DNA from 4 places in the Shewanella sp. FeAMO genome. Region 4 is predicted to be linked to each of the others. Evidence: predicted binding sites of a transcription regulator. Region 4 holds the regulator's gene; each other region holds the start of a gene.
What was found. The regulator sigma-54, encoded in region 4, starts transcription at its own class of promoters, with help from an activator protein. The targets are predictions, from matches to a motif close to GTTGGCACGNNNNTNGNNT.
Positions count from the first base shown of each region.

Region 1: a site for sigma-54 is predicted at 1,416-1,434, ahead of ACWAU4_RS07520 (flagellar assembly protein FlgT). Genes of this name have one in related genera too.
Region 2: a site for sigma-54 is predicted at 2,257-2,275, ahead of ACWAU4_RS04120 (nitric-oxide reductase large subunit). Genes of this name have one in related genera too.
Region 3: a site for sigma-54 is predicted at 1,262-1,280, ahead of flgB (flagellar basal body rod protein FlgB). Genes of this name have one in related genera too.

Region 1 covers NZ_CM132201.1:1,671,020-1,674,919, reverse strand. The annotation lists gene ACWAU4_RS07530 (LPP20 family lipoprotein) at 1-87, opposite strand, end outside; gene ACWAU4_RS07525 (FlgO family outer membrane protein) at 87-704, opposite strand; gene ACWAU4_RS07520 (flagellar assembly protein FlgT) at 1,504-2,661, shown strand; tRNA gene ACWAU4_RS07515 (tRNA-Arg) at 2,717-2,792, shown strand; gene ACWAU4_RS07510 (hypothetical protein) at 3,746-3,900, shown strand, end outside.
Region 2 covers NZ_CM132201.1:915,331-919,230, forward strand. The annotation lists gene ACWAU4_RS04120 (nitric-oxide reductase large subunit) at 1-2,212, opposite strand, end outside; gene ACWAU4_RS04125 (potassium/proton antiporter) at 2,727-3,900, shown strand, end outside.
Region 3 covers NZ_CM132201.1:1,678,063-1,681,962, forward strand. The annotation lists gene ACWAU4_RS07550 (chemotaxis protein CheV) at 1-160, shown strand, start outside; gene ACWAU4_RS07555 (CheR family methyltransferase) at 305-1,138, shown strand; gene flgB (flagellar basal body rod protein FlgB) at 1,314-1,712, shown strand; gene flgC (flagellar basal body rod protein FlgC) at 1,715-2,131, shown strand; gene flgD (flagellar hook assembly protein FlgD) at 2,147-2,830, shown strand; gene flgE (flagellar hook protein FlgE) at 2,885-3,900, shown strand, end outside.
Region 4 covers NZ_CM132201.1:4,121,319-4,125,218, reverse strand. The annotation lists gene mgtE (magnesium transporter) at 1-13, opposite strand, end outside; gene ACWAU4_RS18560 (HPr family phosphocarrier protein) at 97-372, opposite strand; gene rapZ (RNase adapter RapZ) at 359-1,213, opposite strand; gene ptsN (PTS IIA-like nitrogen regulatory protein PtsN) at 1,210-1,653, opposite strand; gene hpf (ribosome hibernation promoting factor) at 1,656-1,943, opposite strand; gene ACWAU4_RS18540 (RNA polymerase factor sigma-54) at 1,975-3,438, opposite strand; gene lptB (LPS export ABC transporter ATP-binding protein) at 3,534-3,900, opposite strand, start outside.

The DNA of each region.
Region 1 (3,900 bases), 2.5 Mb from region 4:
CACATATCTGTCCTTATCGGCGCAGCCACCCAGAATTAGCGCCAGCGCCAGCGTGGCCAATGACAGTGTTTTGTTCCAATGCTTCATTACTTGTCTCCCACTATCCGGCCCTTATCCTCACCACGGCTTTCGTAGCGATAAAGCAGCCCTTCTTTTGACACCACCTTATTGGATGGTGCCAGGTAGCCGGGCAGCTCTTGCTCCTGTACCCGCACACCGGCTGCCGAAAGCACCCGGTTGTTGTTGACGTTGACAATTCGGCTGTTGAACAGCATTTCACCTTTGGCCTGACTCATGCTGGTGACCAGTACATGTTCCACCGCAATATCGGTCGGCAGTTGCTGCCAATCACGGGTAAGGATGAAATCCCCCTGTGGCGTTACCCGCACCGCATCGGCCAGGTTCAAATCCACCAGGTTAAAACCGCGCTGATGAAAGGCCGTCATCAGCCCCTGCTGCAGTTGTGAAGCGAGCGCATTGCTGCTCTGCATGTCTTCCACCATCACAGGTGTCATCACCAATAGCGGCTGGGTCGGCTTGAGAGCGTCATTATGAGCTACCAACTCATCAACCAACTGCTGCGCCAATAGATTGACTGGCGCCGCTTGCGACTTGACCTGGGCCTGCTGTTGCGGCGAAGTCATGCTGCAAGCAGGCAGCAAGAGTAAAGGCAATATACACAGGGCTTTATACATAATATCCATCCCACTGGTACCCTGGCGGGCACTTGCTTTATTGAGGAACCTGGCGACTCTTGGACCTGGCATGAACCTTGACCGACCTGACTTATGCCGCGCTTTCTCCGAGGTTGTCATTAAGCACCACGGCTAACTCGATTAGCGCCAAGTTCCTTTCACTGGGGTAAAGCTATGCAAATAAAATACCAACCTAAGTAAGGGAAGGTGCGAGCAAGTCCCATGTGTGCTCTGCGTCGGCTTACGGGCTTGGATGCAAGGCGTGGTTCGCAGCAAATGGCCTTAGTCCTTTGCAAGAAGCACAACACAGCAGACAGGTCTGTAAGCTACGCCCTTCGGGGCTTTCACAGCAACCGGCTTTCTGCGTTATCCGACTTTGACAGGCCCCAGCATGCCTTCAGTCAGATGCCTTGAACGCCAATTGCTGTGCAAGCCAGAGTGCCACGAGGACTTATTCGCACCTTCCTCAGGCCTGCAGACCAAGTACAAACAGATGACACCGGCGAACAAACCCGGTTGCCTGGCAGCTTATTACAGGCTTTTACGAAGATGTTTAAGGGGCTTATCTACGCCTTTTCATTTCCCACACCTTCATTTGCCCCTTCAATTTATCCACTGGCGGGCAATGGGAACTTATATTCTCTGTTCCCTTATCGGCAAACTCTTGCCGCGCTTTAGTCATGGTCGCAAACTGCGCTGCATCAGCTGTGAATGGATGGCGCTGGCATAAAATTTGAATAGCAAGCGATACCAGTTTAAGTGGCGGCAAAATTCCGTCACCCTGACTCTTATTTTGAGGAACCGTCTTATGAGATTGCGCCCTTTGCTCTTGCTGCCGCTGCTAGGCATCAGCCTGAACGCCATGGCAGAGTGGACCGAGGCCCGAGGTGAAGCCAAAATAATCAATGGCAATCTGACCCAGGCACGGGAAGCGGCAATGGACAACGCCATCAACATGGCCTTGCTCTCCCGTGGCGGCAGTTTCCAATCAACCCAGAGTGTCAGCCAGGGGCGCTTGACCCAAAACGATTTCAGCCTCTCCAGCCAGGCGCAGATAAGCAGTGTCGAACTGGTCAGCGAAATGCGCCAGGGAGACAAGCTCAAGGTGGTTATGCGGCTCGATATTCTCGACGGCCCGGATAACAAGTGCCAAAGCTCAGCCATCAAGGCCGCTATCCTGGTGCCACAGGCCAGCATTAAGGACAGAAGCCAACTGCGTTATGGTCAGTTGGAAAATTTCCAGCGAAGCCTGTCCGAGCGGATAGCGGCAACGCTGGATAAGCAATCTTCCACCAGTTTTGCCCACCTGCATGCCAAAGAGCGGCTGGATATCAAAGAAGAGCTTATCAATATCCGGGGTTACCGTTTGCCGACCTGGATAAGTGAAATTACCGACAGCCAGTATCTGTTGCTGCCGCAAATCATAGATATCTCCACCGAACCGGCCGAGTCCGGCTTTATGGGCCTGTGGGACAGCGAGCCTCAGCGACTGTTTCAGCTGCAGCTCAGCCTCTATCATGGGATCAGCGGCGAGCAGATCTGGTATCAGAACTACAGCATTTCCGCGCCCTGGGAGTTTGCCAAAAATGAATCCGTCGCCCCCAACAGCGACAGATTCTGGCGTGCCAGTTATGGGCAGGCCATAGATAAGGTGCTGGCCAATGCCAGTAAAGATATCGATATGGCACTGGCCTGCAGACCGCTGCTGGCACAGATAGTCGTGCGTCAACAAGATAGAGTGATACTCAACCTTGGGCGACGCAACGGCATCCGCGTGGGCGATCAGTTCCAAATCGTGCTGCAACAAAACCTGCCCGACCGCATGAACCAGATGCGCGCCGTGGCCGGAGAAACCCGGGCAAAAATCACCATAGATCAAGTCACGGAGGAAAGTGCCATCGCAGTGCTCAGCGGTGAAAATGCCGCCCTCAACATTCAGGTGAATGACATCGCGATTAAGATTTAAGCAATTAAATCCAAAGCCTTTTCATCCGGGTGAAAACCAGTATAATCACTGGCGTCTCCCTATAGCTCAACAGGATAGAGCAGTCGCCTCCTAAGCGACCGATCGGGGTTCGAGTCCCTGTGGGGAGACCAGTCACTTCTGCTTGTGACTGCTTGCACAAGTTTCAAGCTTTTCTTTCAGTTCCTCTTTTTCTGCCGATTCAGGCGCTTCAAATTAATGATTTTGTTCTCTGATAGTTTTCTTTTGGGAAAACGTTGAGTTGGTGATGTGGCCATCGTGGCTTTAAAGCCCAAAGTAACCAACCAACTTGGATTTAGCTCTCGCTAAGCAATGACCCTTCACCTGCGGTGCGGATGGACAGGAAGCTCGAATGCAGTGAAGGATAGGACGTCCGAGAACGGTCCTTTTCGCACAGGCGCTCCTGTGACATGGCGAGTGTTGCGCAGCAACATGCTTTCGAGCGCGAGTCAGGGATGTCGAGCTGGCTCGTTGTACATGGATGCATTTGCTCCACGACTTTACGCCGCTGGTACAGCGGCTATCATGGCTTTAAGCCAGAACTCACCAATAAACTTGCGCTTAGCTGCCAGTTCACCATCACCTGCGGCGCGAATGGGCACGCCGTGAAGGACAGGACGTCCGAGAACAGTCCTTTTCGCACAGGCGATCCTGTGACTCGCTGCAAGTACATCCTTGTAAGCTCTGCCTCGGCATCCATGCCTCGGAAGGTCACAGTTCCGCCTGTGCCTGGGAATTAGGTGTATATCTTTAGCAACTCAGTTGTGCTTCGGGTATTCCGGCAGTCAAAACCAGCCGCTACGGCGATGAAGCCCTAACCCGCCTTCGAGGCATTGTCAGCTTTGGGGTTGAAGTCATCACCCGAGTGCTTACATGGGTGCTTTCTCAGGCAGACTGCACAGACCGCTTTTCCTTGGAGAGCAGTCAATAAGTGTACAGACCATATCAAAACCAAAAATCAGCCGTGACACAAAGCATTTGAAAGTCGGATGAAAGACGGTAATATCCTTAAATAATTAGAGGAAAGCCAAGCTTTTACATGCAAGCAGCTACTTAAGGATGAGTCATGGATCCGCTGTCGCAACTGTTCGCCGCCTATCTGGAGATGGTGAGCAATAACATCACTAACGCCTACATTGATGCGGCAAACACCAATGTCACAGCCCAAACACTCACCTACAAGGGCACCGATATTCGATTCCAGCACTTTCTCTGGCAGGT
Region 2 (3,900 bases), 1.8 Mb from region 4:
GGAAGGCGCCCAGCAATAAACCGCCGACGGAGAAGATGATGTCACCAAACATCCGCATCCATACCAGGCGTTCTACCAGCGGGCTGTGGATCACCTCTGCCGAGCGGGCAAACCAGTAGCCATGATCCAGCACGGCGAAGAACTGCACTATGCCCACCGGCAGCAATGACAGGAACAACATGGCGGCCAGCCCCAGATTCAGGCTCCAGAATGCCCCCTTGAGCCACTTGTCTTCCCAGCGCAGTTTACCGGCAAGTCCTGACAGGCAGAACAACATCAGGCCTATCCCCAGCATGCCGTAGACTCCCATAAAGGCGCCGTGGGCGTGGGTGGCCGTGGTATTCAGCCCTTGAATGTAATAGAGGGCAATCGGTGGATTGATCAGGAAGCCCAGTACACCGGCGCCCACCAGATTCCAGAAAGCGGTGGCAACAAAGAACATGATGGCCCAGTGATAGCGTTGCATCCAGGGAGCGGCCCGGCGCAGGCGATAGCTTTCTACCGCTTCAAAACCGATAAGGGCCAGAGGCACCACTTCCAGCGCCGAGAAGATAGCGCCCCAGGCGATGACCGAAGTGGGTGTGCCGGTGAAATAGAGGTGATGCAGTGTGCCTATCAGGCCTCCGGTCAGGAAGATCAGGGTAGAGAAGAGTACCGCACTATTGGCACTGCGGGCACGGATCAGGCCAAGACGCACAAACATCAGGGCGATAACCGAGGTAGCAAAGGTTTCAAAGAAGCCTTCAACCCACAGATGTACTACCCACCAACGCCAGTATTCGGCGATGGCAAGGTTAGTGTGCTTGCCCATAAACAGCCCGGCACCATAGAAGAGGCCGATGGCAACACAGGAGGCATAGAGCACCCAGAGCACAGGTTTTAGCTCAGACTCCTGTTTCAGGGCGGGCAACATGGCGCGGCTCACCAGCGCCAGCCAGATCATCAATCCGGCCAACAGCAGCAGTTGCCACACCCGGCCGAGATCTATGTATTCATATCCCTGGTGACCGAAGAGGAAGTTGTTGTCCAGTGAGAAGTATTGTTGTACCCCCAGCCATTCACCGGCCATGGAGCCCAGCACCACTACCAGCAGAGCGACCCACAATAGGTTGACACCGAAGCGTTGATATTTGGGCTCGTGGCCGGAAAGCGCCGGCGCGATATAGAGTCCGGTACCGAGCCAGGCCGTCGCTATCCAGAATACAGCCAGTTGAGTATGCCAGGTGCGGGTCACTGAATAGGGCAGGATCTCACTCAAGGGAAAACCGTAAAACTCCTGGCCTTCAACCGCATAGTGCGCCGTGACGCCACCTAGCAGTATCTGCAGCAGAAATAGGCCGATAGCGGTAATGAAATATTTACCTGTGGCCTTTTGTGACGGTGTGGGTTTGTGTCTGAACAGGGGATCTTTTGTGGCGGGAGCCGGCAGGGCTTCATGTTTGCCGGCTGCGTGATACCAAACCAGGGCACCGATACCGGCCAGCAGAGTCACTATGCTCAGAATCGACCAGACGATATTGTCTGAGGTCGGTGTGTTACCCAGTTGCGGATCGTAGGGCCAATTGTTGGTGTAGGTGTAATTGGCATCCGGGCGTTCGGTCACTGCGGCCCAAGCGCCCCAAAACAGGAAGGCATTGAGCTGTTGACGGCGCTCGGCAGATCCTATGGTATTGGTTTTCATCGCATAGGCTTCCCGTAGCTCATTCAACGCGGGATCGTCACCGAACAAAGATTGATAGTGCTGACTCACTTGCGCCATGGCGGCGATACGGGTGTCGGAAAGCATTACCCGTGTGTGACCTCTCTCGTCTGTAGTGACAGTGTTATGGCGCAAATCATCCCTTAAAGCTTGCTCCAATGCGGCCTGAGTACTCTTGTCCAGGCTATTGAAAGGTTTGTTGTATGTCTCCTTGGCGCGAATATCCAGCCAGGCTTCGGCCTCACGGTGCAGCCAGTCTGCAGTCCAATCCGGAGCCACATAAGCACCATGGCCCCAGACGGAGCCAAGTTGATGCCCGCCCATGGAGCGCCAAACCAACTGCCCTTGTTCTATATCCTTGCCGCTGAAAACCACTTGGCCCTGGCTGTCGTTATAGGTATCGGCAATCGGTGGTTTTTCCCGATAGATTTCACTGCCGATACTGAGAAGCACAGTGAAAGAAGCGACCAACACAAGTAACAGTGCGATCAGGGTGAATTTTTGTCTGCTCATTGGCATCCCTCTGACAAAGTCTATTTGATAGGTTTCCTTCCATAGAGCAGCTAACGTGCCAACTTTTATTCTTGTTTTTAATCAGTGTATTACTTATTTGTGTGCTTTTGATACTGTCATTTTGATTGTGTTTAATGTGTCCTTTTAACATTAATTATTGTCATTGTGACACTGACTGTTTACCAGAAAGCTATAACTGATATCTTGACGAGAATTCTTGGATTTCAAATTCTTTAGTTAATTGAAAAAATAGGTTTTTTTTCATTAATTTGAGTTTATGTTTCTTTGGGTGCGCATTTGATGTTTTATGGGTAAATATTCTATTTTTTAATGGGTTACCTGGCTTCTTTTTCTGGTTTTTTTCGCTAAAAGCAAAAATAAGTCAACTGTTTCTACTGAAAAATAACCCTAATTAATGATATAATCCCGCCTGTAACCCACGTGTTTTCCGGAGTCTCGTTAGAGCCAGGTTTCTCTTTTATTAGCTTCCCCGCATTTTCAACTGGAGGGTCATTTGAACGCAGATATCATCAACAGCTTTTTCCTTGTCGGGGCCTTGCTTGTCGCAGTCAGCGTACTGCTCAGCCCAGTATCGTCGCGACTCGGTATTCCTATTTTGGTGGTATTTCTCGCTGTGGGTATCTTTGCCGGTGAAGATGGTCCCGGCGGCATAGTATTCAACGACTATTCAGTTGCTTATTTGGTTAGTAACCTGGCGCTGGCGGTTATTCTGCTTGATGGTGGCATGCGTACCCGGGTTGCCAGTTTCAGGGTGGCATTGTGGCCGGCCTTGTCCTTGGCCACTTTTGGGGTGGCGTTAACCACCACGCTGACAGGTTTGTTGGCTGCCTGGCTGTTCGATCTCAACTTACTTCAGGGCATGTTGGTGGGGGCTATTGTCGGCTCGACCGATGCTGCGGCGGTATTTAGCCTGCTGAAAGGCAAAAACGTGAATGAGCGTGTCGGTTCGACACTGGAAATTGAATCTGGCTGTAACGACCCCATGGCCGTGTTTTTGACCGTGACTCTGATTGCCATTCTTGGCAGCAGTGGCGATGAACTCTCGGGCAGCTATCTGGCACTGAGCTTTATCAAACAGTTTGGCCTTGGCGGGATCCTCGGTGTCGGCGGCGGTTGGCTACTGTGGCAGGTTATCAATCGCAATCAATTGCCCGAAGGCCTCTACTCCATTTTGGTGCTAAGTGGCGGACTGATGATCTTCGCCATCTCCAATGCCCTGGGAGGCAGTGGTATTCTGTCTATCTATCTGGTGGGACTGTTTCTCGGTAATAAGGCGACCCGTGGCAAACACTCGATTCTCAACGTGCTCGATGGTATGACTTGGCTCAGTCAGATAGGCATGTTCCTGGTTCTGGGACTCTTGCTGACGCCATCGGATCTGAAAGATATCGCCTTACCGGGTTTGGCACTGGCCTTTGGGATGATCTTTCTGGCGCGGCCGATTGCGGTTTGGCTCAGTTTGCTACCGTTTCGCAGCTTTCATGACAGAGACAGATGGTTTATCTCCTGGGTCGGGCTGCGCGGCGCAGTACCCATTATTCTCGCGGTATTTCCCATGATGGCGGGGCTGCCACAGGCGCAGCTTTACTTCAACCTGGCCTTCTTCGTGGTGATGGTTTCCTTGCTGCTGCAGGGCAGTACCTTGTCCAAGGCGGCGCAGCTGGCCA
Region 3 (3,900 bases), 2.4 Mb from region 4:
TGATGATCCCAAGCTGAAACATATCAAGGTGGTGTTGCATACCTCGTTGAGTGGGGTGTTCAACCAGGCCATGGTGCAAAAAGTGGGCGCCAACGATTTTATTGCCAAGTTCAACCCCGATGAATTGGCATCGGCAGTTAACAAGCATCTGAGTTTATAGTCGCTGTCTGCTGTGGATTTTTATGACTATAGTGAGTTTGATGTCTTGTGTTGCAAATGGGGCTGGGGTATAACGCTGACCCAGTTTTTAAATGGCGCTGCATTGAGTTGCAGCGACGTTTTCACGGATAGTTAGGACACTAAGGTGCCAGATAAATCTCTCGCAGAAACTGAGTACAATCAATTCAGGCTGTTTCTTGAACAGCACAGTGGCATTGTATTGGGTGAGAACAAACAGTATTTGGTTCGCAGCCGTTTGGCGCCTTTGATGGGGAAATATGGCTTGCCATCCCTGTCGGACGTAGTTAAGCAGTCGATGCGGCCCACCGAGCGTCAGTTACGCGCTGAAGTCGTCGATGCCATGACCACCAACGAAACCCTCTGGTTTCGGGACAAGTATCCTTTTGACCTGCTCGGCAATACATTGTTGCCCGGTTATGCCAAGCTGGGGCGGCCGTTGAAGATTTGGTCGGCAGCCTGTTCATCCGGCCAGGAACCCTATTCACTGGCGATGACAGTGCTTGAATATCAGCAGCGTAAACCGGGGGCTTTGCCGGGTGGCGCCATGATTCAGGCCACAGATTTGTCACCATCCATGCTGGAGCGTTGTAAAAACGCCGAGTACGATAAGCTGGCGTTGGCCCGCGGCCTGTCTGAAGAGCGCAAGCGTCAGTTTTTTGAAGCCCTGCCCAACGGCAATATGCGGGTTAAAGACAATGTGCGCCGTTTGGTGAGTTTTCGGGCCCACAACCTGCTTGAAAGCTACACCTTGCTTGGCAAGTTCGACATCATCTTTTGCCGCAACGTGCTTATCTATTTTGCGCCGGAGGCAAAGGCAAAAATACTGCGGCAATTTGCTGCCGCCCTTAATCCCAAGGGGATACTGTTTTTGGGCGCCAGTGAATCGATTGCCGGGTTGACCGATGAATTCGACATGGTTCGCTGTAACCCAGGCATCTATTATCAAAAGAAAAATTAACCAACTAACCATTTGATTTTTAATTAAATAGTTTGAAAGGCTCGTCAACTTGGACGGGCCTTTTCTGTTTTACCTTTCACCCTTACGGCCATCATCTTGGTATCTGTTACCCTCCACTCTACATCTGGCACAAAGCTTGCTTTGTTTTTGTCGAGTCATTGGAGGAGGCGGTTTTATGGCGATCAGTTTCGATAAGGCCCTTGGCATACATCAATACACTCTGGGTATTCGCGCCCAGCGTGCCGAAGTGCTTGCCAGCAATATAGCCAATGCCGATACCCCACATTATAAGGCTCGGGATGTTGATTTTTCCTCGGCGTTGCAGGCGGCAAAAGGGCGGCAACAGGGGATGAGTATGGCGGCAACTTCTGAAAAGCATTTCGACCTCAAGGCGCTGACAGCCCAGCATGTGCAGTATCGGGTACCGGATCAACCGGACACGGGTGACGGCAATACTGTCGATATGCAAAAAGAGCAGCAGGCCTTTATGCAAAATGCGCTTGAATATCAGATGTCGCTTGGGTTCCTCGACGGTAAGTTCGCCGGGATGAAAAAGGCATTGAAAGGAGATTAATCATGAGCTTGTACAATATCTTCAATGTTGCGGGGTCGGGAATGTCGGCGCAGTCTGTGCGCTTGAACACCACAGCCAGTAACATAGCCAACGCAGATTCCGTCTCTTCCAGTATCGATAAGACCTACAAGGCGCGGCATCCCATTTTTGAGGCCGAGCTGGCCAAGGCCAATGGTCAACAGCAGCAAGGCGCTGCGGTAAAGGTTAAGGGCATAGTGGAAAGCGATAAACCCTTGTTGAAAGAGTATTCGCCGGATCATCCCATGGCCGATGCCGATGGTTTTATCTACAAACCCAATGTCAATGTAGTGGAAGAGATGGCCGATATGATTTCCGCCTCCCGCTCCTATCAGATGAACGTCCAGGTGGCCGATGCAGCCAAGTCCATGCTGCAGCAGACCCTGAGAATGGGCAAATAAAGGGAGACATAGCCCATGAGTGTAAGTTCAGTTAACCCCTTCCTCGACAGCATAAGTGTCAAAGGGGGTTCGGAGACCAAGAAGAGCAATAACCAGCAGCTGACCCAGGAAGATTTCTTCTCGCTGCTGAGTAGGCAGTTGTCGATGCAGGATCCTTTCAAGCCTGTGGACAACGACCAGATGATTGCCCAGATGGCTTCGTTTTCTACCGTGGATGGTATCTCCAAGCTCAACGAGGAGATAGTTAACCTCAACACGGTAATGACCTCGAGTCAGGCTTTGCAGGCATCTGGCCTGGTGGGGCAGAAAGTGTTGATCCCGGCGGGCACCGGCTATGTTTCCGAGGAAGACCCGACCCTCAAAGGGGTGATCACATCGCCAGAGAAAATGCCTTCCATCAAGGTGACAGTTGAGGATGAAGCCGGCCAGGTAATCAAGACCTTTGATGTGGATGGCAGTGCCGGCGGCAACATAGACGTGGAATGGGACGGCCTGGATAAGGACGGTAAACCCGTTGAGGCTGGTATCTACACCATGAAGGCCAGTGGGGTTGTCGATGGCAAGTCCCAGGATCTTATTGTCAGTGCCTATGCCCACGTGACCAGTGTATCGCTCAACTCGGCCAGTGGTGCCGTGTTGAACTTAAGAGGTATTGGCGGGATCAGACTGGCCGACGTGCTGGCTGTTTCCGAAGTTTAATTCTGTTTCTGCCCCGGCTGCGCCGGACAGTATCTGAAAATCATGAGGTGAATTATGTCTTTTAACATTGCTCTGAGTGGGATTGCTGCGGCGCAGAAAGATCTCAATACCACAGCCAACAATATTGCCAACGTCAATACCGTCGGCTTTAAAGAATCCCGGGCCGAGTTTGCCGATGTTTACGCCAGCTCGATTTTCTCCAACGGCAGAACCACTGTGGGCGGCGGTGTGACCACCACTCAGGTGGCGCAGCAGTTCCACCAGGGTAACCTGAACTCCACCAACAATGCGTTGGATTTGGCGATCAACGGTGGCGGTTTCTTCGTGACCTCTCCCAATGTGGGCAGTCAGGATTACTCTTTCACCCGCGCCGGTGCCTTCAAGCGTGATGAAAACGGTTTCCTGGTCGATGCCGCAGGTAACTTCCTGCAGAGCTTCCCTGTCGATAAAGACGGCAACTCCACCTCTGTGAGTTTGACCACTACCAAGCCGGTGCAGATCCCGGATACTGCCGGTAGCCCGCAGAAGACCAATAATGTCGGCATCAGCATGAACCTGGATTCCACCCAGACCACCAAAGATCCGGCGCTGTTTGACCCATCCAAGTCAGACACTTTCAACAACTCAACCGCAGTGACCATTTATGACTCCCTGGGTAACTCCCACACCTTGACCACCTATTTTGTGCGTCCGGACAATGGCGCCTACACGGGCGAGAGTAACTGGGTGGCTTATTATGCTATCGACGACAAGCCGGTCAATCTGGGCGGCGCCGCTGGCAGCTACCAGACAGATACTGATGGTGACGGTAACCCGGATGGTACAGGCACAGCGCAAACTGCTGGTGGCTGGACTGGCGCAGTGCTCAAGTTCAACGATGTCGGCGGTTACATAGGTTCAGATCCTGCGGTGATCACCACAGAGCAGTTGGGTGTTGGCGGTGCCAATGTTCTCGGCCCTGCGGCGGACGGAACCCAGACAATAACCATAGACTTCAACAACCCGACCCAGTTCTCGGAAAAGTTCAACGCCACTGAATTGACGCAGGATGGGGTGACTGTGGGTCGTCT
Region 4 (3,900 bases):
CTTCTATTGGCATGCAGTTCCCCCTGTGATGCAAAGCGAGGATATGTTACCTCAATACAGGGGGGTTATAGAAACAAAGAGTGCAGCGCTAAGGCTTTAGCTGGCTTCGTCGAAACGGGCGTTGATCAGGGCGCAGATAGCGTCCATCGCGGGTTCGGCATCCGGGCCTTCGGCGATGAGGCGAATACTCTTGCCTTGACCGGTTTCCAGCATCAAGAGCCCAAGCACACTGGCGGCCGAGGCTTTTTTCTCGCCTTGGATCAGGGTGATATCGGCTTCGAACTCGCTGGCCAGCACCGCCAGCTTAGTGGCGGCGCGGGCATGCAGGCCCAGCTTATTGACTATGGTGACTTCCCGCTCAACCTTTGCCATTATTCAGCTCCCGGTGACGGGCCTGTACCTTGTGTTTGCTGTTGCCAAAACGCTTGGCGAGCTGCTCAGCGACATAGACAGATCTATGCTGGCCGCCGGTGCAGCCTATGGCTATGGTGAGGTAACTGCGGTTGTTGCGTTCCAGGTGCGGCAGCCAGGTTTCCAACAGATTTTCTATCTGCCAGATAAACTTGTTCACCAGTGGCTGGCGGCTGAGAAACTCCTGCACAGCTTCATCCAGCCCGGTCAGTGGCCTGAGCGCCGGCTCCCAGTGAGGGTTGGGCAGAAAGCGCACATCAAACATGAAGTCGGCTTCCTGAGGCATACCATGCTTAAAGCCGAACGACTCGAAGTTGATCACCAGCTCTTTATCGACACTGCCAAGCAGAATTTCCCGCACTGTGTCACTGAGTTCATAGATGTTCAGCGCCGAGGTGTCTATGTAGTGATCCACCAGTTTCGACATGGGTTCCAGCAGCTTGCCTTCGAGCTTGATGGCATCCTGTAGTGAGACTTTGCTCTTGGACAGGGGGTGCAGTCTGCGGGTTTCGCTGTAGCGCTTCAGAAGCACTTTATCAGAGGCGTTGAGGAAGAAGCTGGTCAGTTGGGTGTTTTCCGGCAAGGCCGCCAACTGTTGTTCCAGCACCTTTTCCTGATCCGGCATATTGCGCACATCTATGCTGATGGCGACCAGATCATTGCTGCCACGGAGGTTTTCCAACAGGCTGCCAATCATGGGCAGGGGGAGATTATCCACACAGTAGTAACCCAGGTCTTCGAGTACCCTGAGGGCAACGGATTTTCCGGAACCGGAGCGGCCTGAGACTATGGCGAGTTTCATCCTGTGATCACCTGATAGAGTTCTGTTTCGTCGCTGGATTTTCGCAACTGCTTGAGTATCGCCTTATCGCTGAGCTTTTCAGCCATGGCGGATAGGGTACTCAGGTGTTGCTGACATTGATCTGCGGGCACCAGGAGGGCGAACAGTATGTCCACCGGCTGGTTGTCTATGGCATCGAAGGCGATAGGCTCTTCGCATTTGACCAGCACGGCAATCGGCTCTGTAATGTCCGGTAGTCTGCCATGCGGAATCGCAATACCATTACCTATACCTGTGCTCCCCATCTTTTCGCGGGCCAAAAGGCTTTCAAAAATCGCTTGAGAGGAAAGGGTGGGGTACTGGGCGCTAGCGAGATCGCTAATCAGCTCCAGTACCTTTTTCTTACTGCCCGGAGTGGCACAGGTAGTGCACTCCGGCCGCAGGATGGTACTCAGTTCCATCGTTAGTGTTTTGTCAGCTTTTCTTTGTGTTTAATGACCTGACGATCCAATTTATCAATCAGAACGTCGATGGCGGCATACATGTCGGCATGTTCAGAAGTTGCATAGACTTCGCCGCCTGTGAGGTGGATCTTGGCTTCGGCTATCTGTTGCAGTTTTTGTACATTGAGCACAACGTGCACATTATTGATCTGTTCGAAATGGCGTTCAAGTTTAGAAAACTTACTTTCCACGTAGTCACGCAGTGAGTCGGTGATCTCGATATGATGTCCTGTCAGGTTGATTTGCATAGAAAGATTCCTCCAATTTCCAACTGTGGATTTATAAACTCTTACGCTGGTTCGACGGTGGTATCATCATAGCCTCGCGATACTTGGCTATGGTGCGTCTTGCAACGTTGATTCCCTGTTCTGCCAGAAGTTGCGCCATCTTGCTGTCGCTCAAAGGCTTCTTCTGGTTTTCCGCTGCCACGAGCTTCTTGATAAAAGCCCTGATCGCCGTGGAAGAGCATTCTCCGCCATCTTCGGTGCCGACATGGCTGGAGAAGAAGTACTTCAATTCAAATATTCCCCTGGGGGTATGCATATACTTTTGAGTGGTGACCCTGGAGATGGTCGATTCATGCATCTCGACCGCTTCGGCAATATCGTTGAGCACCATGGGTTTCATGGCCTCTTCACCATATTCAAAAAATCCCTGCTGGAACTGCACTATACAGTTGGCCACCTTGAGCAGGGTGTCGTTGCGGCTCTCCAGGCTCTTGATAAACCATTTGGCTTCCTGAAGATGACCTCGAATAAACTGGCTGTCTGATTGACTGCGGGCGCTACGAGCCATAGCCGCATACTGCTGATTGATCCCGAGTTTGGGCATACAGTCCGGGTTGAGTTCTACTACCCAGCGGCCGTTTTTCTTCCAGACACTGACATCAGGGATCACATATTCCTCGTCCATCGGCTGCACCAGCAAGCCGGGGCGGGGATTGAGGCTCTGAATCAGGTTGATGGCGTCACGCAGCTGATCTTCCTTGAGCTTGGTCTTGCGCATCAGGGTGCGGAAATCACGGGCGGCAATGAGATCCAGATGTTCGTCAATCAACAAGCGGGCGTCGGCCAGATGCGGGGTGTCTGCGTTGAACTGTTGCAACTGGATCAGCAGGCATTCGCGCAGATCTCTGGAGGCGATGCCGACAGGATCGAAGTGCTGGATCCGCTTGAGTACTGCCTCGACTTCATCGAGCTCAATCTCAGGGTTGCCCATGGCTTCGAGGATCTCCTCTGTGCTCTGGGTCAGATAGCCCTGCTCGTCGATGGCATCAATAATGGCGGTGGCAATGGCGTCGTCGGTATCGGAAAACGGGGTCAGGTTCTTCTGCCATTCCAGATGTTCATAGAGACCTTCGCTGGTTTCACCCTGGAAGGGCATATCATCTTCACGGCCCATGGCCGGCCCGGAGGCGCTGGCGGCGGTAAAGACTTCGTCCCAGGTGGTATCCATAGGTAATTCATCCGGCATAGACTCATTGTTCAATGCCTCTGAGGTTTCTACCGTGGAACCATCTTCCTGCTTGGCGCTCAACTCGCCGGCGTCGTTTTCCTTGTGGTTGTCGTCGATAGCGTCATCCTGGTTGTCCTCGGCCATTTCCAACAGAGGGTTGGCTTCCAAGGCTTCCTGGATTTCCTGCTGCAGCTCAAGGGACGACAGTTGCAGCAGGCGAATAGCCTGTTGCAACTGAGGTGTCATGGTCAACTGTTGACCCAGTTTGAGCTGGAGTGACGCTTTCATTATACCGCTAATCCCTACTCGTTATTTTTCAAGGAAAAAATTCAATAATAACAAACTATAATACCCGGAATTGCCACCGGATGACATGATCCTAACTATAGCCTGAATTGTTCGCCTAAGTACACAGCGCGCACTTGCTGGTTGTCCAAGATTTCAGCGGGTGTGCCCTCGGCGATCAACTGCCCATGGCTGACTATGTAGGCTCGCTCACAAACGTCGAGTGTTTCGCGAACATTGTGGTCTGTGATCAGCACCCCCAAACCGCGGGACTTAAGCTGTTCGATGATTTTCTTGATATCGATAACTGAGATGGGATCCACACCGGCGAACGGCTCATCCAGCAGAATGAACTGTGGATTGGCGGCCAATGCCCGGGCGATTTCCACTCGGCGGCGTTCTCCGCCGGAGAGGGACATCCCCAGGCTGTCACGTATGTGGGTAATATGGAATTCTTCCAGCAAC